3 regions of the Zunongwangia sp. genome follow, and region 3 is predicted to be linked to each of the others. Evidence: riboswitches for the same ligand, from Rfam matches in the RefSeq annotation. Region 3 holds a riboswitch; each other region holds the start of a gene.
The links. Region 3 has a riboswitch for thiamine pyrophosphate ahead of ACN0WI_RS01700 (TonB-dependent receptor). Riboswitches for the same ligand answer to the same signal wherever they lie in the genome.

Region 1 (10,259 bases), on a different contig from region 3:
CTTAAATACCGTTTACCCGCAGATCAAATTATGGAAGATAAATCTGTAGGGCCACTAATGGATGCACAACGAGCTGTAAGACTGTTGCGACTTAATGCAGAAGAATGGAATCTTGATTCCGATAAAATCGGAATTATGGGCTTTTCAGCAGGAGGACATTTGGCGGCAACGCTCTCCACACATTTTGATGAAAAAGTCTATCCTGAAGTCATAGAAAAAAGTGCCCGTCCGGATTTTTCAATATTAGTTTATCCGGTAGTCAGTTTATTTAGTGAAATCACACATAAGGGGTCTAGAGAGCGTTTGCTTGGTAAAAATGCTTCAGAAGAATTAGTAGAACATTTTTCTAATGAAACTCAGGTTTCAGAAAATACCCCACCAACTTTTTTGATTCATGCGATGGACGATCATGCTGTTCCGGTAGAAAATAGTCTTAACTATTTAAAAGCCCTGAAAGAACATAAAGTTCCTGCTGAAATTCATATTTTTGAGAATGGTGGTCACGGATTCGGAATGGGTAGACAGCTTACCAATAATACCTGGCCAACTAGCTTATTGAGCTGGCTTAAATTGCATCATTATAAAAATTAAATTCCATGAAATTAAATCAGGCATTCAGTTTTCTATTGCTTATTTGTTTTTTTACCTCTTGTAATGCCCAGAAAGAGGTGTATTTATTCAGTTATTTTAAAGGGAATGGAGAAGATGGTTTACATTATGCTTATAGCGAGGATGGATTAAAATGGAAAACTATAAATAATGATGAATCTTTATTAACTCCCGAGGTTGGGGAACAAAAATTAATGCGTGATCCTTGTATTATTAAAGGAGGTGATGGTAATTACCACATGGTTTGGACTACTGGTTGGACCGAACGTGGGATTGGTTATGCCTCTTCTGAAGATTTAATAAACTGGTCGCCGCAACAATTGATTCCGGTTATGAAAAATGAAGAAACGGCTAGAAATTGCTGGGCTCCTGAAATTACTTACGATAAAAAGAATGATGAATATATGATTTACTGGGCGACTACTATTCCCGGTAAATTTCCTGAGACGCAATCTGATATGGATAGTGGATATAATCATCGTATGTACTATGTAACTACTAAAGATTTTAAAGAATATTCTGAAACTAAACTTTTGTATGAGCCAAGATTTAATGTGATTGATGCCAGTATAAGCTGGCATGATGGAAGATATGTTATGATCTTAAAGGATGAGACCAGAGAGCCTGCAAAAAAGAATTTGAAAGTAGCTTTTGCCGAAAATTTAACCGGACCATACAGTGATGCCAGTAAACCCATTACAGGACAATATTGGGCTGAAGGTCCAACAATGATTAAGGTTGACGGTCAATACATTGTTTATTTTGATAAATATACCAATCATCAATACGGTGCCGTTACATCAACAGATCTTAAGAATTGGACAGATATTTCTGACCAAGTTACTTTCCCAAAGGGAACTCGACATGGAACTGCTTTAAAAATTACGAAAGCAGAATTAAATTTTATTAAAGAAAAGTTAAAATAAATTAGGGTGTTTTTTAAAAATAGTTTTATTTGTAACCGTTATATTATTTTTAGTTATAAGTGAAATATTTTATATTCTATCTGTTTTTTGCTTTTTATTGTGTATGTGCTTATACACAGGAAAGTTATAAGGAAAATAATTTTAATTTCGAATTTAGAAAAGTCAAGAAAAATTCAAAGTTTTTTGAGACTAATTGTGCAAGATCAAAAAAAAAAAATCAGACTTCGATCCGAATAAGTTTTATCTGCTAGCATCAAATTACAAACTGCGTTTGCGCCCTGTTGATATGAAATATATTTGGGGAGCCATAATGATGTATGTTGGCTTTGATATTTTAATTCATGAAAAACAGGATTAAATACCCTATTTAACCTACAATCCAGAAATTCCGGATACTTTTAAAGAGTATACAGTAGCGGGCTATACCGATTATTCTCCCAGTTTTAATTTCGGAAAAAAATGGGATCCTATCTATTTTACGCCTTATCGAGGACATGCGAAAATAAGAAACACTAAAATCGATATTTATTTTTCAGTTCCCAAGGATTTAAGCGAGGGTATTATTTACTACGGAAATGAAAAAGTTGCAGCATTCAATTTATAGTATGAAAATAAATTACAGTTATTCATTTGCACTTGCTTTATTTCTTATTTTCAGTAGTTTGTCAGCTCATTCTCAGGAAAAAAGATGGGTAGCAAAAATAGGAAGCGGTACGGTAGGAGGCTCAGTAGATGTTTATATTAATGGCGAATTAGCGAATCCAGAGCCTGTATCTTACGATGCTAAAATTGGCTATCAAATAGGAATTACTCGATATTTTAAAGAAGAACGGTGGAGAGGAACTCGGCCATTTATTACCGCTCAATATGCCAATTATGGATTTAAAATTGAGAATCTAAATTACAATTTGCACTATGCAGATGTTGATATTTCAGTTTTAAATAGATTTGGTAATAGAGGACAATTTTATTATGGTTTAGGGCTTGGTGTCGCTTTTTTAGTAAGCCACGACACTAACTCTTTGATAAACATTTCCAATAAATTTGATGTAAGAGGAAATGCGTTTGTAGGAGCTACAATAAATAAAAGCATTCGGATTTACCTACAAGGAAAAATAGGTGTGATTAATTTGGATAAAGAAACCGAGACAAAAAATTACATGTTTACATTAAATACCGAATTTTTACTTTTTTAATAAGCTTCTACGTTTTCATTTTGTAGGGTTTCATAAAAGTTGAGATAAGCATCTACGGTATTTTCAATATTGCAATTTTTTTCTGCATAGTCCCGGCATTTTTTTCGATTAAAGTTTCCTATATTTTTTAAGGTTTCTGCCATACCGGTTGTGTCTAAAGGTTCAAAAAGTTTTCCTACTTCCGGAATAATAAGTTCTGGTGCTACCCCGATGTTCCAAGAAAGAACTGGAGTACCCGAGGCTAAACTTTCAGAAATAGCTAGGGCTGAAGGTTCATTCCAAACACTTGTAAATAATAAGGCTGCGGCATTATTTAGTAATTTATTAAGTTGTTTTTGTTTTTGTTCTCCTACATATGAAACTAATGAATTTTTTAATAGAGGCTCTATAAATCGCTTAAAATATTCGGTGTTTTTTCCTCTTCCGGCTAAAATTATAGGCATTCCGGCTTTTAAAGCAACTTCTACCGCTAAATGTGGTGCTTTTTGCTTACAAAAACTTCCATACCACATACAATATCCACCGGTAACTTTGGTTTGTGGAGACCAGTCTTCTAAATCAATAGCATTGTGTATTACAGTATTTGCATTCAAGGTTTCAGTTTGCCTATTCTGAAGGCATTTACTAACTAAAATTAATTCTTGATTTACCGATTTTTTAATATGATTAAGTGCAAATTTAATATCTGGGATTTCTAATGTATGTATTGTTGTTATGAAATTGGTATTCAGGTTATTACCTAGTACAATAGGAAGGTAATGCAATGAATGATTTTGTACTATATCGTATTCGTAATCTCTTAAATGTTGAAAAATTTCAGCATAGAATATAGAACTTTTTATAGCTGAGGCATCAAAAGAATTGTAAGAATTACAAGGAAAACAATCATATTCGGAAAATTGATTGTCTAAATAATTTAAGTCTTGGCAATTACAATCTGTATTCGAGAATATACGAACTTCATGACCACGCTCTTCTAATTTTTTATATAACTTGTGAGTTATCATAGCTAAGCCGCCTTTATATGGAGGTAGCACTTCCTGACGATGATCTGCAATAATGGCTATTTTCATGATTTTATGGTTAAAGGTTAGCTTTAAATTAAACAATTATTTGTTTACTTCTATTAAAAAAATAAAATATTATATAATTTTAATACTTTATATAGGTTTTATGGTAAATATTGGTTTTTAATGAGTTATGGTAAGTATTTCTTGTTTTAAGAAAATTTTAACTGAAATACTTAAAATAAATAAAAAAATATTGATGTATTTTAAAAAATAGTTTTTTTAACTGTTTTAAAATTATCAGATGAAAAAGTATCGTCTAGAAATAAAAAATGTAGATGATTTTATACCGGAAATAGCGAAGATTTTTGATATAGGATATAAAAATAGTTTAGGTGAATATGCAGTAAATGTTCCGTCAGTTTTTGGAGCTGGGCAAATTAGAGGAATTAATTTCCCCAATGGTATTGGTCTTTATAATATCAGAGTAAACTTTAAAGAAAAAATTAGTTTTCATATTTATCATAACTGGATAAAACCTATTCGATTTATTTATTGTATTGGAGGTGAAATATGTACAGGCCTAGGAAACAGTAATACTAAGTCTAATTTATTAAATCACCAACACCTTATTGCTGCTCCTGAGGCAGAAGATTACCAATATTTAGAATTTGAACCAGATAAAGAAATAGTTCTTTGTTATCTTGAGATTGATAGAAATCGTTTTAAAGATTATTTATCTTTTGATTTGCATGAAATAGAATCTACTTACTTTCAAATTTTTGCAGACGTAAATTCTAAAAATTCAATTTTTAAAACTGGAACTTATGGGCTACAAACTTTAGATTTAATTAAATCTATTGAAGATTGCAGATTAAGTGGTTTTCCAAGAATAAATTTTTTAGGAGGAAAAGCTTTAGAAATTTTAGCCTATTTACTCGTCCAGTTTAAAAATGATGAAACCTATCAAGAATCAAGAGTAAAAAAACGAGATTTAATTGCACTAGAGCGTGCGGTAGATCATATTAATAAAAACATAAGAAATATAGGAACCGTACAGAGATTAGCAAAAATAAGTGGTGTAAATGTTAATAAGCTTCAAGATGGATTTCAAGAAATTTATGGGAAAACTGTAAATGCGTATATTCGGGATATTCGATTAAACTTAGCAATGAATATGTTAATTGAAGGCGAAAAAAGTGTAGGAGAAATTGTATATGAGTTAGGACTTTCTAGCCGAAGTTATTTTTCGAAAATTTTTAAACGTAAGTACGGTCTGCTCCCTAAACATGTACTAAATAAAAGCAATTATAAGGAAGTATCAGAATAGTTATAACTAAAAAAACCTGTTTTAAACAGGTTTTTTTAATAGTTTTACCAAGAGCGTAAATTGTAACCTGCTTGCCAAAAATAATATTCTAAATAGGAAGCATCTTTAAATGCTTGCGTCATTTTTTCTCTTGTTTTTGGTGTTGTCTTCTCTGCATATCGATTACAAATATCAATTGCATTTTGTACAGCTTCACCAAATTCTTCACCGGAATAGGTCGCAATCCATTCTTGATAAGGATTTTCTTTGTCTGTTTGATTAGCAACAATATAATCGCCTACCTCTTTATATATCCAAAAGCAAGGCAAAACGGCTGCCATGGCAACTTCTATATTTTCTAAAGAAGCAACACTTTTTAAAAAATGTATATAATGGTGACAAGCAGGTTGTATTTCTGTGTTTTCGGTTAAGCCATACATTTTAAAATACGATTCATGTAAAGCTCTTTCAACGGTTATAGTACCTTCAGAAAATTGCAAAAAGGACATTGTATCCTTAGAGTAGGGGCATCTTGCGGCTATTATGGCTAATGCTTTTCCAAAGTGCTCTAAGTAAATAGAATCTTGCCCCATATAAAATTGAAATTTTTCAAGTGGTAAACTACCATCCATTAATTCCTTTATAAAAGGCATTTCTATAATTTTACTATATATGGGAGTAATGGCTTCCCAAGTTGATTTAGACCATTTCATTTTTAATTAGTTTTTCGGGGTTATAAAAGTGATTTAGTGGACCGTTCCCTTTTCCAATAACTAAGTCTTTAGCATATAAAACGGCTTGGTGAACATATTCTTGTGCATTTTTAACAGCTTGTTCAAAATTGTAACCTCTAGCAATGTATGCTGCAATTGCAGAAGAAAGTGTACATCCGGAACCATGAGTGTTTTTAGTATCAATTTTATTGTATTCGTAACACAACATTTTACCTGAGGCATCAAAATAAACAGAGGTGATTTTTGAAGTCTGTAAATGTCCTCCTTTTACTAAAACAGATTGGCAACCTAAATTCATTATTTTTTCGCCGGCAATTTTCATGTCCTCAAGTGTTTTAACTTCCATATCTGCTAAAATTCCTGCTTCATCTAAATTAGGAGTAAGAATATTTGATATTGGAATTAATTCATTTTTTAAAGCATGTATGGTTTCTTTCTCAATAAGCGTATGGCCACTAGTAGCCACCATTACCGGATCAAAAACAATAGGAATATTAGTATAATTTTTCAAACCATTAACAATTGTTTTTACTAACTCAGTACTATGTACCATACCTATTTTTATAGATTTAGGAGGGATATCTTCAAAAATACTTACAATTTGTTCTGCAACGGCTTTTTGTGGTATTGAAAAGATGTTTTTTACACCAGTAGTATTTTGTACCGGTAAAGCAGTAAGAACTGAAGTAGCAAAACATCCGAGTGCCGAGAAAGTTTTAATGTCAGCTTGAATTCCAGCACCGCCACTACCATCGAATCCGGCAATAGTTAATACAGAGGGAGTCGTATAATGAGTCATGATTTTTTAGATTTTAGAATATTGTTTTTGAGAATAGCCGCTTCCTTTTCTGGATTTTTAGCTGAGCATATAGCGGAAACTACCGCAATACAATCGGATCCTGCGTTTATAACCGATTTGCAATTATCAGCATTCATATTTCCAATAGCTACTAAAGGTTTTTTGGTTTTGCTCCTTATGGATTCTATACCTTCAATACCCCATTCGGTAATAGTATCGATTTTTGTAGCTGTAGAATATACAGGGCTAACGGCTAAGTAGTCTGCAATAGCGGTATTCTCATTTTGTAATTGATTTAAGTATTCTATAGAATACCCAATGCAAGATGCTTCAGGCCAAACTTCTTTAATTTTTACTGGTGGCATATCGCTGTTGCCTACATGAATTCCGTAAGCATTTACAGTTTTTGCTACTTCAACATTGTCATTAATAATAAGCGGAATATTGTATTTTTCGGTTATATTTTTTAAGGCTAAAGCTTTTTCAATAAACTGCGAGTTCGATAGCTCTTTTTCACGTAATTGAATGATATCTACACCGCCTTTAATTGCTTGTTCAGCAACTTGAACTAAAGAATGATGTATACAATTTGATTCAGAAATAACAAGATATAATGAAAATGGAAATGCCATTTGATTTTTATTTAATAGTCAATTTTAGAGTAGTTTGGAATGCTCGTTCTGAAATAGAAAAAAGCTCATCTAAAATATGTAATTGTAAAGTTCCCGGCCCATCAGATTTTTTAGCAGCTAATTCTCCACAAACTCCAAATAATGCCATTGCAGTACAGGTAGCTTCAAATTTATTAGGAATTACTGCAGCAAATGCAGCAGTAATAGCAGAAGTTGAGCAGCCCAATCCGGTAACTTTTGTCATTAGTTTATTTCCATTTGAAAGATGAATTTGTTGGTCACCATCAATAATAATATCAGTTGCTCCGGAGATAGATATAACGGCTCCATATTTTTTGTTAAGTTCCTTAGCAGCCAAAATAGCTTCATTGCTTTCTGCTGTGCTATCGACTCCTTTTGTAAATAGATTATTGGTTGTGGCAAGTGCTAAAATTTCGGAAGCATTTGCTCTGATTATAGTAGGTTTTAGGGCTATTAATTTTGATAAGGTTTCGTTTCTAAATGTTGTAGCACCGGCTCCAACAGGATCTAAAACCCAAGGTGTATTTGTTTTATTAGCACATTTTGCTGCTATTAACATAGACTCTACCGAGTATTCGGTTAAAGTTCCTATATTAATAACCAAGCCTTGGCAAATAGAAACCATATCTTCCATCTCAGAATGCGCATTGGCCATAATGGGAGATGCTCCTGCAGCTAAAAGTGCATTTGCGGTATTATTCATAACTACATAATTGGTGATATTATGAATGAGAGGCACTGTTTTTTTTACAGTTTCAATATGTTTCCAGAGTGTATTTTCCATCGTGAGATATTAAAAAAATTAAGCTTCAGGTGGAAATTCTGAAAAAACAGGAAAGTAGAAAAGATGAAAAAAATCATCTAAAACTTTTCCCTACGGCGTTTTATCGCATCAGGTTCAAAGGGACTCTCTCAATTCTTTACTGAATACCCCTAAAGCAATGTAAAAGTACAGCAAATTTAATTGCTGGAAAAAAATGTATCAAAAAATAAGTATGAAGTTGTAAAAACTATTATCTGTTTAGTCTTACTTTTTTGATTTGAAATAAGTGTAGTTAATTTTTGAATTTTCATCGTAAATTTCAAAACCTTCTTTCACCATATATTTTTGTGATGATAAAGTAGATTTATCCTCTGTATTTTTTATAAGGGAATTGGTAATTAGCACGTATTCTTTCCCTGAAATTGAATTTTTTAATAATCGATGGATTTCAACTACAGTTTTGCCATATAATTTTTCAAAAGTGCCTACATTAAATTTTGCAAAATAACCAAAATGAGCAATTAGCTTAATTGATAAGTCAAAATTAATAGCTTTATATTGTTCTTTTAATCTATCAATTTCTTGAAAAAACGCAGTATATATAAGTTCGTATTGCTTCAAAATTTTTGAAACAGGTATTGCTTTTCCGAATTTATAAAATAAAATAGCATCACCTTCAATTTCTGAAATTTGAAGGTCTAGAATGTTATTTTTAACTATTACATTTAGCAGTTTGGAAATAATTATTTTTCCTGTTTCTACATCTATATTCTCAACAAATTTGGAAAATCCGCTAATATCAGGCATAATAACAGTACCCCGTAATACTTTTGTATCATTAGGGGATTCCGTAAAAAAATAGGGTAACTGTTTTTTAGATTTTAGTGCCATTTGTAAACTCGAAGGTACAATTAATCTAATAAATTATTTTACGAATAAAAAAATCATCGTAAAAAAACATAAAGCTTACTTCTAAATTACATCAGAATTGTATATTTACTTTACAAAAGTAAGTAGATAAAATGGGTGAATTACTAGACAAGAAAACATGTGAAAGTAAATTAGGATCTATAGATGATGCTCTTTATGCAATTGGCGGAAAATGGAAACTAAAAATTATAATGGCTTTAAAGGAAAATACAAAGCGTTTTAATGAACTTCAGAGAGCATTAGGAATTTCTGCACGCATGTTATCTAGAGAATTAAAAGATTTAGAACTGAATGGATTTGTAGAACGTAAAATAGAACATGATACACCAGTGGTAATAGAATATGAGCTCACAGAATATAGTAATTCGTTGTCGGAAATATTAGATGCATTAAGTAGATGGGGTATAGCACATCGAAAAAAAATTATTAAAGAAAGACAATAAAATTAAATCATAACGTTAAAAAAATAATTTTAGTACTTCTTAATTTTAGAATGCTGATTATTTTTAATAATTTAAATTTTTGAACTATATAACTATAGTAGCAACTACACTTTTAATTAAAAATTTTACTCCTGATTGAATATAGACAAACAACGATTTTAAAAAAAGCAATGAAGCATTGCCATGCTATGCTACGCAATAGCCGTTGCTATAGTTTGCCTTATCACAACATACAACATACCCTAGAAGTTTTTCAGTTTGCGAGAAAAATTTCAGACTACGAAAATTTATCTTTTGAGGATAAAGAGGTGGTAAGTTTGGCTTCTTTATTTCATGATACCGGAAATGGTGAAATATTTAATGGTCATGAAAAAATAAGTGCCGAAAAAGCAGATTGTTTCCTTACAAGCTTGGGATATTCTAAAGAAAAAATAGAAAGAGTTAAATCCTGCATAGTAGCTACTAAAATGCCACAAACTCCAAGTAGTAAGTTAGAAGAAGTAATTTGCGATGCTGATTTAGCGCATTTAGGTTCAGGCTCCTTTATAAATTATAATAAACGCCTAAGGCAGGAATGGAATAAATGTTTTAATAAAAGCTATAGTGATATTGAATGGATAGAAAACAATATAATGTTTTTAGAATCCCATACGTATTTTACTTCTTACGGAAAAGATATACTCCAGCCCAAAAAAATGAAAAATTTAGAGTTATTAAAATCTAATTATCAGGAATTAAAGCTTAGCTTGTGATGTCTGCATATATTTTCTATCATTTTAATTCATAATTAATTTCTGAAGTCTTATTTATGAGTAAAGAGCTATTTACTGTTTATCAGTCTATATTTGAAAAAGAATTGCTCGAGGAAATAGCGATTTCTGGAAAACTAA
Region 2 (10,259 bases), on a different contig from region 3:
AAATGCGGTTCTGAAAATATAGACCATGCTACTCGAATTATAGGCTATTTAAAGCGAGTTTCTAGTTTTAGCACGCAACGCCAACAAGAACACCGTTTACGATTTTATCATCAAGAAAATTAAAAAACATAAAAAAGACTGCTTATTTTTAGCAGTCTTTTTTTATATCGATTTAACGCAAAATTGGCGGATTCCCTTCTATTTTTTGGTATTTTTTATTAAAAAATGATTATTCAGCAACCTGAATTACCCAAAGATAAACCCGCAACCGAATCGCAACAGTATGGGTTTGAATTATCCGACTTTATTTCTGAAAATATCTGGTATTTAGCTATCTTCGTTTTAATAGTTGCCTTAGTAATTCTTGATTATTACCGCAGAAAAAACCGTTAACTATGCAAAGCACTTTACCTGAAAACGAGGAAACTTTTGAAATTTTAAGCTTTTTAAGCGGATACGGATTTTGGATGATTTTAGCTGTAATACTAATCATATTGGTTTTATATAAGAAGTTTAGAAAATAAATTCTTCAACCTAATTTTTTTGCGTTAGGGATTGTAATGAAAATCCTTTTGCTCGTCCCTCGCAAAAGATTGTAATGGAAAGCCCGGCCGAAGGCAACGCCAAATAACTAAAATTCTTTAAATTTTATCTGGTTTTCAACCATCCGGTAATACTCAACCGCTCGGAGTTTTTAACTTCTTTTACCTCGTGCTCTAGAATCTGACTTTCGAAAATCACGACCCTTCCCGGTAATGGATAAATTACTTCTTCGCTTCCATCTTCTTTATAAATCACCAGTTCTCCGCCATTAGTTTTCAACCAGCTTTTATCATTTAAATAACTTACAACAGAAAGTTTACGGCGAGAATCATTTTGAAAAGTATCTAAATGTCGCTTATAAAATGTGCCTTTTGGGTAGACTGCGTAGTGGAATTCTTTATGAAGAATTCCCATAAAACAAGTCCTGTTAAGATACTCGATAAGATTATTGATTTTATTAAAAAAAATCTTCTCGGTTTCACCAGCTTCGGCTTCATTCATCCATAAAATAAAATCACCACGAATGGTTTTTGCCACCAACTCGTTTGTTTTATTACCGATGGCCGATTTCTTAAATTGATCTTCTTGAAATTTAGTAATTAAATTATTGCGTAATTGCTGAATTTCTTCTGCTTTAAAAAAATTGTCGATAATACTGTAATTTTTAATAAGTAAATCATCGATAATGCGCTCGTATTGCTTATTCAACCTATAATCGAGCTGCTCAAAAAGTTCTGTTTGTTGCACCTATTTTTAAAAAATTTGCGCAAAATTAAGCTATTTTTGGTTTGCTTGTACCAAATTTATTCCTCCTTCTAAATTTAAAATTTTTTTCTGCGGAAATTCCTGCTGAAGTTGGGTTACTGCTATTTTACTTCGGCTTCCTGCTGCGCAATACACCACCAAGTTATCGTTATTTTCGAGTTCAAGAGCTCGCTTACTAAGTTCGGAAAGCGGAATATGCAAACCGCCTAAACTTTTTAGGTTTCGTTCGGAATCGGTTCGAACATCTACTAGTGTAAACGACTCTTTTTTTTGCTGAAATTCTTCAAAACTGATGGTCTTTATGGCATTTTCGTCAGGACAAGAAATAGCGATTTTTTCGAGTTTATCGATATCTATTGAAGAATCTTTCTGAAAACTGAAGACTTGAAATTGAAACGTTAAACTATTGAATCTTAATAAACGCCCTTGCAATATTTCGCCTATTCCTAAAATAATTTTCAAAACTTCGTTCGCCATTAAATTTCCCATAATTCCCGGAAGCACCCCCAAAACACCAACTTCACTACAGGTTGGTATACTTTCGGCAGCTGCCCGATCGGGAAATAAACAGCGATACGTTGGTCCGTTGTTATAATTGAATACACTTAATTGGCCTTCAAACTTAAAAATGGAAGCCATCACTAATGGTTTATTCGCGAGTACTGCAGCATCGTTCGCTAAATATTTAGTACTGAAATTATCACTGCCTTCTACAATGAGATCAAAATTTTTAAAAAGTGACAAAGCATTGTTGGCTGATAAAGCTTCTGTAAAATATTGAATTTCAATAGTTGGATTTTGGGCTTGCAATCGCTTTGCTGCCACTTCAGCTTTGGGTTTACCAATATCTTTTTCAGCATACAAAATTTGGCGTTGCAAATTACTTCTGGAAACAATATCTGCATCTATAATTACGATATTTCCTACGCCTGCCGCTGCCAAGTATTGCAGAGCCGGACAACCGAGCCCCCCGGCTCCTATCACTAAAACCCTCGAAGCTTTTAATTGCTTTTGGCCTTCTTCGCCAACTTCATCTAGTAAAATATGGCGAGAATAGCGTTCTTTTTCGATAGCTGTTAATTCCATATTACCAAGCTTTTTCCCAATCTTTCCAAACCGGTTCAATTCCGTTTTCCCGTAACATGGTAGCGATAGTTTCGGTACTACGCTCATCTGAAATTTCAAACTGCTCCAACGACTGCGGTTCCACCACATAACCACCCGGATTGGTTTTTGATTCAGCACTCATAGAAGTAATGCCCAGATGTGCAATATGATCACGGAATTTTTGCTGTTCTCGCGTCGAAATAGAAAGCTCAACATCTTCATCTAAAATTCGGTACGCACAAATCAATTGCAATAAATCAGGATCGGTCATTTCAACCTTAGGTTCTAAGCCACCGCTAAAAGGTCGTAATCTCGGGAAAGAAATCGAATACTTTGTTTTCCAATATGTCTTCTGCAAATATTTTAGATGTAAAGCGGTAAAAAAACTATCTGCACGCCAATCTTCTAATCCAAATAATGCTCCGATTCCAATTTTATGAATTCCGGCTTTCCCCAAACGATCCGGTGTTTCTAAGCGATAATCAAAATTTGATTTTTTTCCTTTAGGATGATGAATTTTATAGGTCTCGCGATGATAGGTTTCTTGATATACTAAAGTAGCATATAAGCCATCGTCAATCAATCGTTCGTATTCTTCCAGATCCAGCGGTTGGACTTCAATAGAAATATTTGCAAAATGTGGTGTTAAAAGACGAACAGCATTACTCAAATAATCAATGCCCACCGTTCTATTCGCTTCCCCTGTAACCAGTAAAATATGCTGGTAGCCTTTCTTTTTCAGAAATTCAGCTTCTTTTAAAATTTCAGCATCGGTTAAGGTGCGCCGCGGAATCTTATTCGTTAAACTGAATCCGCAATACGTACAAATATTCTGGCATTCATTACTTAAATACATTGGCGCGTACATTTGCATGGTATTCCCAAAACGCTTTTTGGTAATCAGCCTGCTTTTCGTAGCCATTGGCTCTAAATAAGCTTTGGCAGCCGGAGAAATTAAGGCTTTAAAATCTTCAAGATCGGGTTTTACGGCACTTAAAGCGCGCTCTACATCCACGATGCTTTTTTGCTGAATACTTTCCAACACCTCATCCCAATCATACTGCGCAAGTACTGTTTTAAAACTACTCATATAAAAATTGTGTTAGTGGACTACTAGCTTCAGCAAGTTTGCCGGTTTCGGCAAGTTTTGCTTCGTAAGCCATTCGCCCGGATTCTACAGCCATTTTAAAGGCTTTTGCCATTTGCACCGGATTTTTAGAAACGGCAATCGCGGTGTTTACCAAAACCGCATCAGCTCCCATTTCCATCGCAAAAACAGCGTGTGAAGGGGCACCAATACCGGCATCTATAATTACCGGAACATTACTTTGCTCGATGATGATTTCTAGAAAATCGAAGGTTTTTAAGCCTTTATTAGTACCAATAGGAGAACCTAAAGGCATCACACATTGGGTGCCGACATCTTCTAAGCGCTTACACAAAACCGGATCGGCATGAATATACGGCATGACCACAAAGCCTAATTTCACCAATTCTTCACAGGCTTTCAAAGTTTCTATGGCATCGGGTAATAAGTATTTAGGATCGGGATGAATTTCGACTTTCACCCAGTTTGTTCCCAGCGCTTCCCGAGCCATCTGGGCCGCAAAAACAGCCTCTTTGGCATCGCGAACTCCTGAGGTATTGGGTAACAAACTTAATTTTTTGTGAGCTAGGCTACTAATCATATCATCTTCTGTATTGCCCGCTTCAACTCTTTTGAGCGCCACGGTTACCAATTCACTTTCTGAAGCTAAAACCGCTTCGCGCATTAGCTTTGAATTACTGAATTTCCCCGTTCCCGTAAATAACCGAGAATCGAAGCTTTTATCTGCTATTTTTAGTTTTTCCATTTTGTATTTTTTAGTTGTTAGCCATTAGCTTTTTAAAATTTAAGCGGGTTATGGTTCGTCATTCCGGACTTGCTCAGCAATCCCATTCCTAGATGAATCAAGTTCAACATGACGTGCTAAATAATTCAGGTTGAAATTTCACGAGGAATTTTCGCCAAGCCGGAACCTCAATCATTTAAAATTCAACATTTAGCATTCAAACTAAATAAGTCTTTATTCTTGTTTCATGATTCTCTTGTCTCTCATCTATTTTATAACATCTAAACTCTCACAGCAAATCGATCTAAAACCTGCTGAATCTCTTTTTCCGGATGTTCCGAATGCGTCAATAAACCGGAAACCGCGATTCCGCTTAATCCAATTTCTCGGAGTTCTTCTATGTCGTTTAGTGTAATTCCGCCAATGGCAATTATAGGAACCGTCTTTTCCTGCTGCGAATATTTCTCTATCAATTCCTGATAACCTGAAAATCCAAGAATAGGACTCAGTTTTTTTTTGGTGGAAGTAAATCGTAAAGGGCCCAAACCAATATAATCAACTCCGTTTTGCAGATGTTCCATACAATGTTGAAGCGTATTGGCAGTACCGCCAATTATTTTTTCTTCTCCTAAAATCTGGCAAGCTTCTAAAACATCGGTATCTTCTTGTCCTAAATGAACGCCGTCGGCATTACAGGTTTTTGCAATTTCTACGTGATCGTTTATAATCAGTTTTGCTTGATAAGCTGAGCATATTTCACGAGCTGAAATTGCGGTTTCTAACACTTCTTTTGCTGAAGTTTCTTTCAGTCGTAGCTGAATACAATTGCCACCGGCTTGTAACACGCGTTCTATATTTTCTAAATGAACTTTAGCATTTTCTCCTTGAGAGATATAATGCAGTGCAGAAATTTCTTTTTGCAAATTCACCGGTTTATTTAAAAACTGATTCATAGTGTTGCTGAATTTTAATAAAACTTTTTATTGGATTTTCTTGTTGCCAAACCGCGCCAAGCACTGCCGCGCCACTAAAACCCATTTTACGAATTGCTGAAATTTTTGCTGAATCAATTCCGCCTAGTGCAATCACTTGCTGCTGAAGGTCGTTCACCTGAAACTTTTTTCCCGAATATCCGGTTTTGGAAATCGAATTAAAAACAGGGCTCAAAAAACAGTAATCGAAATTCAATGTTTCTGAAAGCAATTCTTTTTGATGCACCGAAGTGCTTACCGTAAATTTTTCTTGCTGAAAAGAGGTGATATAATCATCTAAATTTTCCTTCAGATTTGTTCTGAAATATTCCGGAAGATGAATGCCTTTCAGCCCAAATTCTCGTGCCAATTCGTGATGCTGATGTAGCACCATTTTGCAGCGGTATTCAGCTTCAAATTTTGCTAGCCAGCGTTTTAACACTTCAAAAGAAACCTTGGGTTTACGAATATGAAGAATTTCTAAACCTGCATCGAGTATCGACTTCAGTTGAAATTCTTCATTTTCAATACATTTTTCCGCAGAAATTACGATTAGCATTATTCAGAAATTATAAATACACTTCGCTTCCTTTTTTCTTAAACTCTTCTGACTTTTCTTCCATTCCTTTGATAATGGCTTCTTCGGTATCCATTCCGTTTTCTTTGGCATAATTCCGTACATCCTGAGTGATTTTCATCGAGCAGAAATTTGGTCCGCACATCGAACAAAAATGAGCTACTTTCGCATTGTCTGAAGGTAAAGTTTCATCGTGATACGCTCGTGCCGTATCTGGATCTAGCGCCAAATTAAACTGATCTTCCCAACGAAACTCGAATCTCGCTTTACTCATCGCATCGTCCCGATGTTGTGCTCCCGGATGCCCTTTTGCTAAATCTGCCGCGTGGGCAGCGATCTTATAAGTAATTACACCTTCTTTTACATCTTCTTTATTCGGTAAACCCAAATGTTCTTTTGGCGTTACATAGCATAACATTGCACAACCGTACCAGCCAATCATTGCCGCTCCAATTCCGCTGGTAATATGGTCGTAACCCGGCGCAATATCGGTGGTTAGCGGACCAAGCGTGTAAAAAGGCGCTTCGCCACATTCGGCCAATTGCTTGTCCATATTTTCCTTAATCATATGCATTGGGATATGTCCGGGACCTTCAATAAAGCATTGCACATCGTGCTTCCAGGCGATTTTGGTTAATTCGCCAAGTGTTTCCAATTCGGCAAACTGCGCATAATCATTCGCATCGGCAATACTTCCCGGACGCAAGCCATCGCCAAGAGAAAATGCTACATCATAAGCTTTCATAATTTCGCAGATCTCTTCAAAATGCGTGTATAAAAAGCTCTCCTGATGATGCGCTAAACACCATTTTGCCATAATGGAACCGCCACGAGAAACAATTCCCGTTACTCGTTTTGCGGTATGCGGAATATATTTTAAACGAACCCCGGCGTGAATGGTAAAATAATCAACACCTTGTTCGGCTTGTTCTATTAAAGTGTCTCTAAAGATCTCCCAGGTAAGATTTTCAGCTTTTCCGTTTACTTTTTCTAAGGCCTGATAAATAGGAACCGTCCCAATGGGTACCGGAGAATTCCGAAGAATCCATTCTCGGGTTTCGTGAATATTTTTTCCGGTAGAAAGATCCATTATGGTATCGGCGCCCCAACGGCAAGCCCAAACTGCTTTTTCTACTTCTTCTTCAATCGAAGAACTTACGGCGGAATTCCCAATATTAGCATTGATTTTAACCAAGAAATTACGCCCAACGATCATCGGTTCACTTTCCGGATGATTAATATTACTCGGTATAATTGCACGTCCTTTGGCAACCTCATCTCGAACAAATTCAGGAGTAATTACTTTAGGAATACTCGCCCCAAAACTTTCGCCCGGATGTTGCTCGGTAATCTGATTAATTTCCTGAAGTTTCTGATTTTCCCGAATAGCAATAAACTCCATTTCCGGCGTAATAATGCCTTTACGCGCGTAATGCATTTGGGTTACATTTTGCCCCGGTTTCGCTTTTAAAGGTTTTCGAATTCGTTTAAACCGAAGTTCATCTAACTTTTCGTTCTCTTCACGCTGCCGGCCGTATTCCGAGGAAAGTCCGCTTAACTGCTTCATATCTTCTCTGGCAGCAATCCATTGCTGGCGAATAGGTTTTAAACCCTGGCGCACATTGATCTCTACATTAGGATCTGTGTAAGCACCGCTGGTATCGTAGACCAATACCGGATCATTTGGCGTTTTTGTTCCGTTAAATTTATCGACGGTATCATCAAGCGTAATTTTGCGCATAGGTACCTTCACATTTTCGTGAAGTTGACCTTTTACATAAATTTTTTCTGAATTTGGAAAAGGCGTTCTGCTGATGGCTTCTTCCCTTGGTAATTGGTTAGGTTTCATACTAAAAAGGTTTAGATTGATGTTTAAAATTTGATTACTGAAAATAAAACGATCAACCGCCTTGCGTAGCACGAATCACCAATACATTACTGCCTTCTTCCACTAGTGTGTGTTCCCACTGTGGTTTAGAAATAATTTCATTATTAATGGCAATAGCAATTCCTGAAGCCTGAATATTCAATTGCTCCAATAATTCCTGAAGCTTTACAGGTTCTTTAAAAGAATGGTTTTGGTTGTTGACGTTTACAGTTATCATATCATTTCGATTTTAATAGCCGTAAACCAAAGAGGATTGTCTTTGAAGAAAAGTAATATGAAATAGAATTTATCCCCTAATTTGGATAAAATCGAATCAAAAATTTCTAACTTTTCCCTTCGCAGATGCTAATCTGGATCAGGTTCAAAGGGTTTTTCTCAGCCGAATTGAATCAGCACCCCTAAAGTTTACTCTCTCAAAGTTAGGATAAATAAAAAAGCCTTACAACTTATCCACTGAAAACAATTTGAAAAATTAAGACCTTAGTTTTAACATTTAAAGCATTAAAATAACCAACAGATAGGCTTTTTACACTCATTTTCCCGACTTGTTTAGTATCTTTGCGCCCTAAATTTACAGGTATGGCAAATATTAGAATTACCAAACAGTTCTCTTTTGAAACAGGGCATGCGCTTTATGGCTATGATGGCAAGTGCCGCAATGTACATGGCCATAGCTATAAATTAAGTGTTACGGTAATTGGACAACCAATTACTGATACCAATAATGTAAAATACGGTATGGTAATCGATTTTGGTGATCTAAAAAAGATCGTAAAATCTGAAATTGTAGACCAATTTGATCACGCGACAGTTTTTAATAAAAACACACCTCACCTTCAATTAGCTAAAGTACTAAAGGAGAGCGGGCATCATGTTATTTTGGTAGACTACCAACCAACTAGTGAAAATATGGTAATTGATTTTGCTGAAAAAATAAACAAATATTTACCAGATCATATTCAACTACATTCTTTAAAACTTCAAGAAACTGAAAGTAGTTTTGCAGAATGGTATGCCAGCGATAATTCCTAAAAAATCTGCTATCTTAAAAACAAGGATGCTTTATAACTTTCTATTAACTTTGCTGAAGCTAAGAAAATATACATGACTATTCCCGAAGGAAAAAAAATATACTTCAGTAGCGATAATCACTTAGGAGCTCCTACAAAAGAAGCTAGTAAAGTTCGCGAAGCCATCTTTATAAAATGGCTAGACGAAATTAAAGAAGATGCTATGGCTATTTTTTTACTTGGTGATTTATTCGATTTTTGGTTTGAATATAAACATGTAGTTCCCAAAGGTTTTGTTCGTGTTTTGGGGAAATTAGCTGAAATTAGAGATAGTGGTATCCCTGTATATTTTTTTATTGGAAATCACGATCTGTGGATGGAAAATTATTTTGAAGAAGAGCTTAATATTCCCACTTTTAGAAAACCACAAGAATTTGAATTCAACCAAAAAACATTCTTAATTGGCCATGGTGACGGACTTGGTCCCGGAGATTATGGATATAAACGCATGAAAAAAGTGTTTACCAATCCATTTTCAAAATGGCTTTACCGTTGGTTACATCCTGATATTGGTGTACCGCTTGCACAATATTTTTCGGTAAAGAACAAACTGATTTCCGGCGATGATGATGCTAAATTTTTAGGAGAAAATAACGAGTGGTTAGTACAATATTGTAAACGAAAACTAGAAACTAAACATTACGATTATTTTCTATTTGGACATAGGCATTTACCTATGGAAATTAAGCTGAAAGAAGATTCTAAATACATAAACACGGGCGACTGGATAAACCACTATACATATGCCGAATTTGATGGAACAGATTTATATTTAAAAAAACTGAATAAGGAATAATTTATATTAATTCAACGAAACAGAATTAATATAATAATCTAGTTTCATTTTAAAAATAGTTCCTTCTACCAGATCACAAATCTTATCAAGCTCAGATAAGTTTAAGGTAAAATCCATTTTTTCTAGTGGTGATTTCAGTAAAACTTTTCGCTCACAATTTCTAGATTCTGAACAAATTTCGCATTCCGAACTTCGACTTTTAGCACATTTAATATAATCGGAAAAAAGTGCTACTTCTTCACTATTTAAGTAAAAACCCATATTTTTAAAAACCAGCTGTACTCGGTTTTGATCGGCAAATACAGTGTCTTTCCATTTAAACGCAATTCCAAAATCATTGTGATGAATAATATCTACGTCTTCCATCTTTTTATAGGTTTATTTCAAAGATAAAAATTTTATTTAAAATGAATCTAAATAAAACCGAAAAATTATTCTTTAATATCTTTCAATTTCAATTGCAAAGAAACATTTCCTTTCCATTCATTCTCGTCTACGGAATATACTGCGCTAAAAAGATTTTTATGTTTAATCACTTCAATTTTATCTCCTAAATTGAAACCGATCGCATTAAATGACGATTTATTCTCTAATTGCGAAACCTTACATTTTAGATGCGTTTCTTCTCTACCCACACATTTTCCAAATCCGGAATCGGTTAAATTTCTAGACATAAAAACAGGAGACATATTTCCTGGACCAAATGGTGC
Region 3 (10,259 bases):
TTAAAAATTGATTTTCGGTTTCTGGTGAGGCATCAATACGGATTTCTAACTTTCTATTTGTTGTAGCCGGAATATTATTGTAAACAGTATCAGTAATTAATTCTTTAGGAGTAAAAGGAAGTTCTTCTATAACCATTTTACCAGCTTCTAATTTGGAAAGATCCAATAAATCGTTAACTAGTCGTAATATAAAGTCAGAGGATTTGGTAATATGTTCTAGATAATGTTGCTGTTTGGTGGCAAGTTTTGTTTTTTTTAGCAAATCTGAATAGCCGATAACTGTATTTAAAGGTGACCGTAAATCGTGTGTAATGGTTGCCATAAATTGTTCTCTTCGTTTTAAGAGTGTTTCTGCAAAATTTTTGGCTTTTTCTAATTCAATTCGGTATTGTTGGCTGCGGCGAACATCTTTAATAATTAGAATTAGAAATAATAAAATAAAAACAACACAAATCACACCTGAAATTAGCATAATAAAAACAGTATCTTCTAAGGTGTTTTGGGCTTTATTGGTTCGTATAAAAGCTGCTTTTCGTTCTTCAGCTTCAATATTTGCTAAAATTTTTCGAAGTTGTTGGTTTAAAACCATATCGTTATTTAGCAAAGCATTTTCTTTCTCTAGAACGTTATTCCTAAATTTTTTATTAGCATACTGTAATTCATGTAATACTTTTTTTACAGAATTTACAAGGGAATCTGCTGTTTGATTGGTAAGCGATTTAGCATTATCTGCTTTTGCGTATTCTAACCATTTTATTAAAACACGACGTTGATGGGGTTTTAAGTCGGTGAAACGCCCTTCGTAAGAATTATTGGTAATAAAGGTCTCATTTACGCGTTTTAGTTGGCGCATTACTTGTTGATATATGTCGGTATTTCGATCTTTTTCCCGTAAATCAACTAAAGCTTTAAGGTTTTCCGTTTTTAAGTCTAGTAGTTTATAAATACTATCTAGTTCTTTATGTACCGTATCGTTTTCATAATACTTTTTGTCTAAAACAGCTAGATTTTTCCTTATAGTATCTAATTGGTCATAATACGATTCAAAATCTTCAGGAGTTCCTGTTTGTATTAATTTGCGACTAACATTTTCTGTTTCATATAAATCACTGGTAATATCGCTGACTAAAAATAATTGCGCATTATTATTATTGTTATTTTTAGCCATATTGCTAAAAATAATTACTCGTGTATAAATAATCCATACAGCCACGCCTACTAAGGCAGCAATTATAAAGTAGCCTGTAATAACTTTTATAGTTATAGAGCGCTTTGTGTTTTCCATAATTTGGAATAATTATTCAAAAATACAGGAATTAAATCAATTCAAATAAATAGAATTTTTTAAAAAAGCGTAGTACATTTGTTACCAATCTCAAAAAGGGGTGCCAATAATTGGCTGAGATTATACCCAAAGAACCTGGGCAGGTAATGCTGCCAAGGGATAGTGTTTTTTAACACGGTAAAACTCCTGAATATGATCCAAATTGAAATTGGAGAAATTCAGGAGTTTTTTTGAAACTTATTAAACTATACTAACAGAATAATGACCCCTTTTATTCGTAAAAATTTTACGGATGAAACAAGTATTACTCAGTTTTAGTCTATTTTTTCTAGCTACATCAGTATGGGCACAACAGTACAAACTTTCCGGAACAGTTACTCGAGAAGGCAAGCCTTTGTCGAACGCATCGGTTTATGTAGAAAAAGCTTCTTCAGGAACACAAACAAATGAATTTGGTAGTTATGAATTGTTGTTAGAAAAAGGAGTTTACAAAGTCGAATTTCTACATGGAAACCGAAAAACAATACAAGTAGACCTTAATTCCGATAAAACTTTAAATGTAGATTTAAGCGGTCTAGAAGAAGTTTTAGGAGAGGTATTTTTACAGTCGGTTCGAGTTAATGCAGAATCGCCAATTACGTATAGTGAATTAAGTAATGAAGAGATTGCCGATAGAAACCTAGGGCAAGATATTCCTACTTTAATGAATTATATGCCCAATGTAGTTACAACATCAGATGCTGGAGCAGGAGTCGGCTATAGCGGAATTCGAGTTCGAGGTAGCGATGCAACTCGTATTAATGTTACAATAAACGGCATTCCATACAACGATTCGGAAAGTCAGGGCACGTTTTGGGTTAATTTAGGAGATTTCGCTTCTTCCGTTCAGAACTTACAATTACAACGTGGCGTAGGTACTTCTACAAATGGAGCTGGAGCTTTTGGAGCTAGCCTAAATATATTAACCGATAATTTCAAGAAAGATCCTTATGCAGAAATAGCTAATACTTATGGCTCTTACAATACTCACAAGCATACGGTGAAATTTAGTACAGGATTGTTTAACGATCATTTTGAATTTAAAGGGAGAGCCTCTAAAATTGAAAGTGATGGCTATGTAGATAGAGCTTCAACCGAGTTAAAATCGTATTTTTTACAAGGAACTTATAAAGATGATAAAACCATAATTAAAGCGATAACATTTGGGGGCACAGAACAAACCTATATGGCTTGGAACGGGATCGATAAAGAAACCTTAGAAACTAATCGAACCTATAACTCGGCAGGAAGATATGTAGATGAAGATGGAAATGTTCAGTTTTACGATAACCAAACCGACAATTATAAACAAGATCATTATCAATTATTATGGAATCAGACTTATACTGAAAATTGGTCTTCAAACATTGCTTTGCACTATACAAAAGGTAAGGGATACTATGAGCAATACCATGAAGGAGCTACATTGAACGATTATAAATTACAAAATTTTATTTTTGAAGGCGAAGAAGTAACCAAGTCGGATTTAGTAGATCAGCAATCACTAGATAACGATTTTTATGGTACCGTATTTAGTTTGAAGTATGAAAACTCAAAATTTGATGCAACCATTGGTGGTGGATTTAATCAATATAAAGGCGATCATTTTGGAGAGGTGATTTATACAAAATTCGCTATGAATAAAGCTCCAGAGGAACGGTATTATTTTAGCGATGCTACTAAAAATGATTTTAATATTTACGGAAAAGTGAACTTTTCAATTGTAGAGAATCTAGCCGGATATGTAGATTTACAGTTGCGTACTATCAGTTACAAAACCGAAGGAATATTAGATAATGGATCGCCTATTGATGTGGACGATAATTTTGAATTTTTTAATCCAAAATTTGGAGTAAACTATAAGTTAAATTCAGAAAACCGATTGTATGCTTCGTATGCAAGAGCAAATCGTGAGCCAAACCGAAGTGATTATAAAAATGGAAATCCAAATTCAGAAAAATTAAACGATTGGGAGCTAGGTTGGCGTCATAATTCAGAATCATTAAAACTGAATGCTAATTTGTACTATATGGATTATCGCGATCAATTAGTACTAACCGGAGCTATAGATAATGTAGGATCTTTTGTAAGAGCAAATAGTGGAAATAGTTATCGATTAGGTTTAGAAGTAGATGCTACTATCCCAATTACTAGTCAATTAAGTATTCGTCCAAATATTTCGTTAAGCCGAAATAAAAATAAAGATTTTAAATCTACTCAAAATGAAGAATTGGTAAATTATGGGGATACCGATATTTCTTTTTCTCCGAAAATTGTTGCCGGTAATATTATAGGCTATACCCCAACTAAAGGGCTTGAGCTTAAATTGCTTTCTAAATATATAGGGAAGCAGTACATGACAAACTTTGAGTTGGAAACCTCACAATTAGATGATTATTTTGTTACTGATTTTAATATTCAATATACTTGGGATTCCGCTCCAATATTTAAAGAAGTAGTGTTTACCGGATTAGTAAATAATATTTTTGATGCAGAATATGTATCCAATGGCTATTACGATCCAAAATGGGGAACCTATTATTATCCGCAAGCCACTATAAACTTTTTAACAGGTATTACTTTACGATTTTAATTCTGTTTGATTTCTTTTAGTTCTAGTGCCTGAAATTCGATAGAATTTTCAGGCATTTTTTTGTGTTTGAAATTTACCATTTTTGGTTTGATCGCTTCTAACCATTACTCTCCTTCTAAGGTAACTTTGTATTAAGTGAAAAATTGAAAATCATGGATATACAACGAAAAATTGCATTGATTACCGGAGGAAGTCGAGGTTTAGGAAAAGACATGGCGCTAAAAACAGCCGCTAAAGGGCTAGATATAATTTTAACCTATAGAAGTAAAAAAGAAGAAGCCGAAAAGGTAGTTGCTATAATTAAAGAAAATGGCCAACATGCGGTGGCTCTTCAACTAAATACTGCTAAGGTTAGTGGTTTCAAAAGCTTTAAGACTACACTTCAGGAAATTTTAGAATCTGAGTATAATGCTGAAAAAATCGATTTTCTGGTAAATAATGCCGGAATTGGTATAAACGAGCCTTTTGCTGAAACTTCCGAAGAAACCTTCGATAGATTGATGAATATTCATTTAAAAGGAGTTTTCTTCTTAACACAAACCTTATTACCATTCTTAAATGAAAATGGTGGAATTGTAAATATATCTTCCGGCTTAGCTCGATTTACCATGCCAGGTTATAGTGCTTATGGGGCCATGAAAGGAGCTGTAGAATCGCTTACTCGGTACCAAGCTAAAGAATTAGGCAAGTTTGGGATACGAGCTAATGCCGTAGCTCCCGGAGCAATTGAAACTGATTTTGGTGGCGGCTTAGTGCGAGACAACGATAAGGTGAATAATCAGGTAAAGCAGGCAATATCGTTAAACCGTGTAGGGCAAGCCGACGATATTGGTGGAGTAGTAGCATTTTTATGTACCGAAGATGCTAAGTGGATAAATGCACAACGTATTGAAGTTTCAGGTGGACAAAATATTTAATCTGCTTATTATTCGCATAATGCGAAAAAGAATTCCGAAGTCTATAAACTGCGGAATTCTCTTTTTATTATTCATATTTATATCTTTATACTAATGGAAAAGACAATTACTCTAGAAGAATTTTACCGAAAAAAGCTAGGGGTATTACCCAGCGATATTCTAAAAAAAACTGGTCAATTTAATGTTTTTCGGTTGCAAGATTATTTTGGGTCTTCTAGGGAAATGCCGTATAGCCGGAAAGATTACTATAAAATAAGCTTAATTTCCGGAGCTAATACAGTGCATTATGCCGATAAAACACTCGAAGTAGAAAATAACATGCTTTTAGTAGCAAATCCTCAAATACCCTATAATTGGGAACCACTTTCCGAAGATAAAACCGGTGCTTTTTGTGTTTTTACTGAAGATTTTATGAGTGGATTTGGAAATTTCAAAGAATATCCAATCTTTCAAAGCAGTGGCACGCCTATTCTTTCTTTAAATGATGCTGAATTTCAACAAATATTGGTTATTTACGAAAAGATGTTTTCAGAAATAAATTCAGCGTACAATTATAAATATGATTTGCTACGGAATATCGTTTTTGAATTAATTCATGCAGCCTTAAAGTTACAACCGGCAGAACTTCGGAAGCAAGCCAAAACAGAATCGAATGCAACAGAGAGAATCACTTCATTGTTTTTAGAATTGTTAGAACGTCAATTTCCTATCGAAAATCCAGTTCAGCAACTAAAACTTAAGAGTCCGGGGGATTTTGCTAATCAGTTAAATATTCATCCTAATTATTTAAATCGAGTTTTAAAAGAAGTGACAGGTAAAACAACTTCAAAAATTATAAGTGAACGAATAGCTCAAGAAGCTCGGGCATTATTAAAACACACAAATTGGAATATTGTTGAAATTTCTTGGTGCTTAGGATTTGAAGATCCGTCGTACTTTATCAAATTCTTTAAAAAAGAATCGTACAAAACTCCGGGAACTTTTAGAAATGCTTAATTGTAAATCCTTAAAATATTTCCGTTTTTTTCTACCCGATAGGGCTTTAGAGAATAGTTACCTTCTCCTTTAGTTAGTTCGCCGGTAATAATACTATATTCGTTACCGCAGCTTGATATGGCAGTTAGTCCTTCAACTCGCATTGGGTCGCAATCGGAGGGAAGGTGGTTTGGATCTGCCAGTTCAAAAGCTATATATTGTTGGTTGTTAATATTATAAATAACAATACCTAAAATGCCAACTCCTTCTTGGTAAGTGGTATAGCTATTGCCCTGAAATTTAAGTTGGTTGTATTCTGCAAAATCCATATTCGCGTTAAAATTAAAACTAACGTCAATTAAATTTGGGTTTTTTGTGTAATTATTATCCGAAGAACAGCTTATAAATAAGCTTATAACAGTAAGTAGACGAAAAATAGGCTTCATTTAAAAAATCTTTTTTTAGCAATTGTAAATTTGCTATATTTGTTAGAATAAGTCCCAAAGTTATTGGGATTTTTTTATTAAAACTATCTAATGAACATGCAATTTATTTTAAAAACAACATATTGTATACGTTAATCCTTTCCACAAAAGGATTTCATTAGGTTAACCAAAATCATGAAAAAACATATTATAGTAAACAAAACTCGTAACAGAGTTGCTTTGCTAATTATAAAACTAAGAAGTTATGAGTAAAGTATCATATTATAGTGCAGAGGGATTAAAAAAATTAAGAGCTGAATTAAATCAACTAAAAGATGTAGAGCGGCCACGAGCAGCCAATGCCATAGCAGAAGCTAGAGATAAAGGAGATTTAAGTGAAAATGCGGAATACGATGCTGCAAAAGAAGCACAAGGATTATTAGAAATGAAAATTTCTAAGATGGAAGAGTTGGTAGCAAATGCACGAGTTATAGATGAATCTCAGTTAGACACCTCTAAAGTTTTGATACACTCGAATGTGAAAATTAAAAATCAAAACAACGGAGCTGAGGTAAACTATAAATTAGTTGCTCAAAGTGAAGCTAGCTTGAAAGAAGGAAAAATATCTGTAGATTCGCCAATAGGGAAAGGATTGCTAGGGAAAAAAGTTGGCGAAGTAGCCGATATTCAGGTTCCTAATGGAATAATGAAATTTGAAGTATTAGAAATCTGGAGAGATTAAAATTAAAGATATCTAAAATTTATAGATCCTTTTCTAATTCTTTAACTAAGAATTTCGAAAAGGATTTTTAATTTTAAAGTATAATCTAAACCAGTAATAAACCATGGCTAGTATATTCACAAAAATTATTAAGGGCGAAATTCCGGCTTATAAAATTGCCGAAGATAGTCAGTTTTTGGCATTTTTAGACATCAACCCGAATGCAATGGGGCATACACTTGTGATTCCGAAACGAGAGATTAATAAAATTTTCGAAATGGATGAACTTATGTATATGGAATTAATGCGTTTTACTAAAAAAGTAGGTGTTGCCTTAGAAAAAACAATTCCTTGTAAACGAGTAGGGATGGCTGTTGTAGGCTTAGAAGTTCCACATGTTCATGTTCATTTAATACCTCTTCAAGATATGACTGATATGGATTTTAGTAAAAAATATGAAATGACTGATGATGAATTTAAAGAAGTGGCAAATTCTATTCACGTAAACTTATAAAATAATAAATAAGTATACAATTGGAAAATTGAGAACAGGATTTATAGCAAGTAATTCCTGTTTTTTTGGCAAATATTAAGCATTTTGGCTTTTGCTAGAATTAGTTTCAGCTACTTTTTTTAGAGCAATTTCAAATGTAGTACCTTTTCCAACTTCACTATGGGCAACGCGTATTTTTCCGTTATGATATTCTTCAATAATTCGTTTAGCTAATGATAAACCAAGTCCCCAGCCTCTTTTTCTAGTAGTATGTCCAGGCTCAAATATTACTTTAAATCGGCTTTTATCAATTCCTTTTCCGGTATCGCTAACTAAAATATAAGCGTTCTTATCGTTCTGTTTAATTTCAAGGCTAATTTCACCTTTCCCTTTCATGGCATCAATTGCATTTTTAACTAGATTTTCTATACACCAACTATACAATTGCTCATTAAGGGGGATTGTAATTTTTTCAGAAGGGACTTTAATTTTAAAATCAATCAACTTAGAGCTTCTAGCTTCCATATATAAAAAACTATCTCGAGTTGCTCGAATTAAATCGGTTGGCTCTAAAAGAGGATCTGAGCCTATTTTGGAGAAGCGTTCAGTTATCATCTCTAAACGTGAAACATCTTTTTCAATTTCACGTATATAAAGCTCATTAACGTTTTCTTGTTTTAAGATTTCTGTCCATCCAATGAGCGAACTTAGCGGAGTACCTATTTGATGTGCTGTTTCTTTAGCCATTCCTACCCATAATTTGTTTTGTTCGTTGTTGCGGGTAGTTGTATAGAAAAAATAAATTGTACCTATAATTAAAAAACCAATAGTAACTAAAGCTAACGGATAATATTTAAGGCTGTTTAATACGGGTGAGTTACCATAATATACTTCTTGCGTTCTAAAGCGATCTAGGTGCATAATAATGGGTTGGTTCTCTGCTTTTAATTCATTCAAATAATTGGTAGCGCGAAGGGTATCTTCTAGAATAGCCGGATCTATATGATAAGCAGATACTATATTGCCATCTTCATCGGTTTGAATGGTAGGAATATTTCTATTGCTGTTTAGTACATTTAAAACTAATGGGTTTAGGTCCGAATTACTGTCAGCTCTATCCAATTCTTTTAGGGCTTCTACCCAAATACTCATTTTGGTACGTTCTTCTTCTTTTAAGCGATTAAAGAAAATTGTAGTATTCCATAAAGCCAAAATCACCACCACTAAACTGGCAAAAATTATAAACCAGCGATTAAATTTCCGTTCGTCACGTATCTTCATGCAGCTTCTTTACATTTAAAAAGCGGTTAAATATAAGCGTTTAAAAATAATTTTTATTGTGCAAGGTAACTTTTAAATTCCTAAGCCTAATTATTACCTTTGCAAAAAAATGAGCGTATGCTAAGTTTACATTCAGCAGAGGAAGGAGATAAGCTGTATAGGCATTTAAGTGCAGCAATAGCCCCAAGACCAATTGCATTTGTAAGTACCTTAGGACTAGATGGTACAGCTAATTTAGCGCCGTTTAGTTTTTTTAATGTATTTAGTGCCACGCCGCCGGTTATTGTTTTCTCACCTGTTACAGGAGAAGATAATACGCTTAAACATACTCATTCTAATTTATTAGCAACTAAAGAGTGTGTGGTAAATGTAGTATCTTACAATATGGTACAACAAATGTCGTTGGCTAGTTTTGGGTTTGAAGAATCTGTAGATGAATTTAAAAAATCCGGATTTCAGAAACAAAGTTCAGATGTTGTAAATGCATATCGGGTAGCTGGTGCTCCTGTTCAGTTTGAATGTAAAGTAAAAGAAATTACAAGTTTAGGATCTCAAAAAGGAGCTGGAAATCTAGTGATTTGCGAAGTTATAAAAATGCATATAGAAGAAGCTGTTTTAGATGAAGAGGGCTATATAAATCCTGTGAAAATAGATTTAGTAGCTAGAATGGGAGGTGATTGGTATAGCCGAGCCAAAGCCGGTTTATTTGAAGTGTCACGGCCCACTAAAGCAATTATAGGGATAGATGCTATTCCTGCTGAAATTAAAGAAAGCAATATTTTAACAGGTAACGATTTAGGAAAATTGGGAAGTGTTTCCCAAATTCCTTCTTTAAAAGAAGCAAAAGAGTTTGTTGATGATGATGCTTTTTTGGTAGAAATTATAGCCACACAAGATCCTGAGGTGATTCATAAACAGGCACAGTTGTTATTGACAGAAAATAGAATTTTAGAAGCCTGGAAATTATTAATAGCAAAATATTAAATAAAGTAGAAAGTAGATAGATGGAAGTACAAGGAAAAATTAAAATGATAGGTGAGACTAAAACTTTTGGAAATAATGGTTTTAGAAAACGTGAAGTAGTAGTAACTACTGAAGAGCAATATCCTCAACATTTATTGGTAGAGTTTGTTCAAGATAAAACCGATTTGTTAAATAGTTATCAAGTAGGTCAGCAAGTAAAAATTGGGATTAATCTTCGTGGTAGAGAATGGGTTAGCCCACAAGGAGAAACAAAATATTTTAATTCTATACAAGGTTGGCGAATAGAAAACTTGCAGGAACAACAACCAGTAGGACAAAATGTTCCGCCACCAGCAGATCAATTTGAGCCGGCGCAAGATTTTAACGATGAGGAATATGACGATCTTCCTTTTTAATACGTAATAAAGGCTTAGCTTAATTTTTGAGCTAAGCTTTCTTTTTTCTTTTTCGTTTATAAAATTATCAATTTGCAAATCTTACAGCCTTTTCACCCTTTTCCAGATATTTCGTTAGCTTCGGAAGATGGTTTGCTTGCTATAGGAGGAA

Region 1: it holds a riboswitch for thiamine pyrophosphate, as region 3 does, so the genes downstream of both, thiM (hydroxyethylthiazole kinase) here and ACN0WI_RS01700 (TonB-dependent receptor) in region 3, are expected to answer to the same signal.
Region 2: it holds a riboswitch for thiamine pyrophosphate, as region 3 does, so the genes downstream of both, thiS (sulfur carrier protein ThiS) here and ACN0WI_RS01700 (TonB-dependent receptor) in region 3, are expected to answer to the same signal.

Annotation. Positions count from the first base shown of each region.
Region 1 is NZ_JBLXIB010000008.1:145,034-155,292, reverse strand. It holds gene ACN0WI_RS11065 (alpha/beta hydrolase) at 1-591, shown strand, start outside; gene ACN0WI_RS11060 (glycoside hydrolase family 43 protein) at 597-1,535, shown strand; gene ACN0WI_RS11055 (hypothetical protein) at 2,141-2,731, shown strand; gene ACN0WI_RS11050 (glycosyltransferase) at 2,728-3,804, opposite strand; gene ACN0WI_RS11045 (helix-turn-helix domain-containing protein) at 4,043-5,068, shown strand; gene tenA (thiaminase II) at 5,113-5,760, opposite strand; gene thiD (bifunctional hydroxymethylpyrimidine kinase/phosphomethylpyrimidine kinase) at 5,747-6,580, opposite strand; gene thiE (thiamine phosphate synthase) at 6,577-7,212, opposite strand; gene thiM (hydroxyethylthiazole kinase) at 7,220-8,017, opposite strand; TPP riboswitch at 8,088-8,178, opposite strand; gene ACN0WI_RS11020 (DUF2652 domain-containing protein) at 8,261-8,887, opposite strand; gene ACN0WI_RS11015 (winged helix-turn-helix transcriptional regulator) at 9,019-9,369, shown strand; gene ACN0WI_RS11010 (HD domain-containing protein) at 9,540-10,121, shown strand; gene ACN0WI_RS11005 (Crp/Fnr family transcriptional regulator) at 10,178-10,259, shown strand, end outside.
Region 2 is NZ_JBLXIB010000002.1:387,487-397,745, forward strand. It holds gene nrdD (anaerobic ribonucleoside-triphosphate reductase) at 1-123, shown strand, start outside; gene ACN0WI_RS04570 (hypothetical protein) at 226-393, shown strand; gene ACN0WI_RS04575 (hypothetical protein) at 396-524, shown strand; gene ACN0WI_RS04580 (2OG-Fe(II) oxygenase) at 649-1,290, opposite strand; gene moeB (molybdopterin-synthase adenylyltransferase MoeB) at 1,321-2,481, opposite strand; gene thiH (2-iminoacetate synthase ThiH) at 2,396-3,505, opposite strand; gene ACN0WI_RS04595 (thiazole synthase) at 3,498-4,268, opposite strand; gene ACN0WI_RS04600 (thiamine phosphate synthase) at 4,529-5,200, opposite strand; gene ACN0WI_RS04605 (thiamine phosphate synthase) at 5,181-5,777, opposite strand; gene thiC (phosphomethylpyrimidine synthase ThiC) at 5,788-7,644, opposite strand; gene thiS (sulfur carrier protein ThiS) at 7,697-7,900, opposite strand; TPP riboswitch at 7,998-8,093, opposite strand; gene ACN0WI_RS04620 (6-pyruvoyl trahydropterin synthase family protein) at 8,263-8,715, shown strand; gene ACN0WI_RS04625 (UDP-2,3-diacylglucosamine diphosphatase) at 8,788-9,549, shown strand; gene ACN0WI_RS04630 (DUF6686 family protein) at 9,556-9,915, opposite strand; gene recJ (single-stranded-DNA-specific exonuclease RecJ) at 9,981-10,259, opposite strand, start outside.
Region 3 is NZ_JBLXIB010000001.1:384,758-395,016, forward strand. It holds gene ACN0WI_RS01695 (ATP-binding protein) at 1-1,285, opposite strand, end outside; TPP riboswitch at 1,372-1,462, shown strand; gene ACN0WI_RS01700 (TonB-dependent receptor) at 1,578-3,917, shown strand; gene ACN0WI_RS01705 (SDR family NAD(P)-dependent oxidoreductase) at 4,070-4,834, shown strand; gene ACN0WI_RS01710 (helix-turn-helix domain-containing protein) at 4,928-5,830, shown strand; gene ACN0WI_RS01715 (hypothetical protein) at 5,827-6,255, opposite strand; gene greA (transcription elongation factor GreA) at 6,500-6,976, shown strand; gene ACN0WI_RS01725 (HIT family protein) at 7,080-7,469, shown strand; gene ACN0WI_RS01730 (sensor histidine kinase) at 7,545-8,729, opposite strand; gene ACN0WI_RS01735 (flavin reductase family protein) at 8,847-9,713, shown strand; gene ACN0WI_RS01740 (DUF3127 domain-containing protein) at 9,734-10,108, shown strand; gene aat (leucyl/phenylalanyl-tRNA--protein transferase) at 10,181-10,259, shown strand, end outside.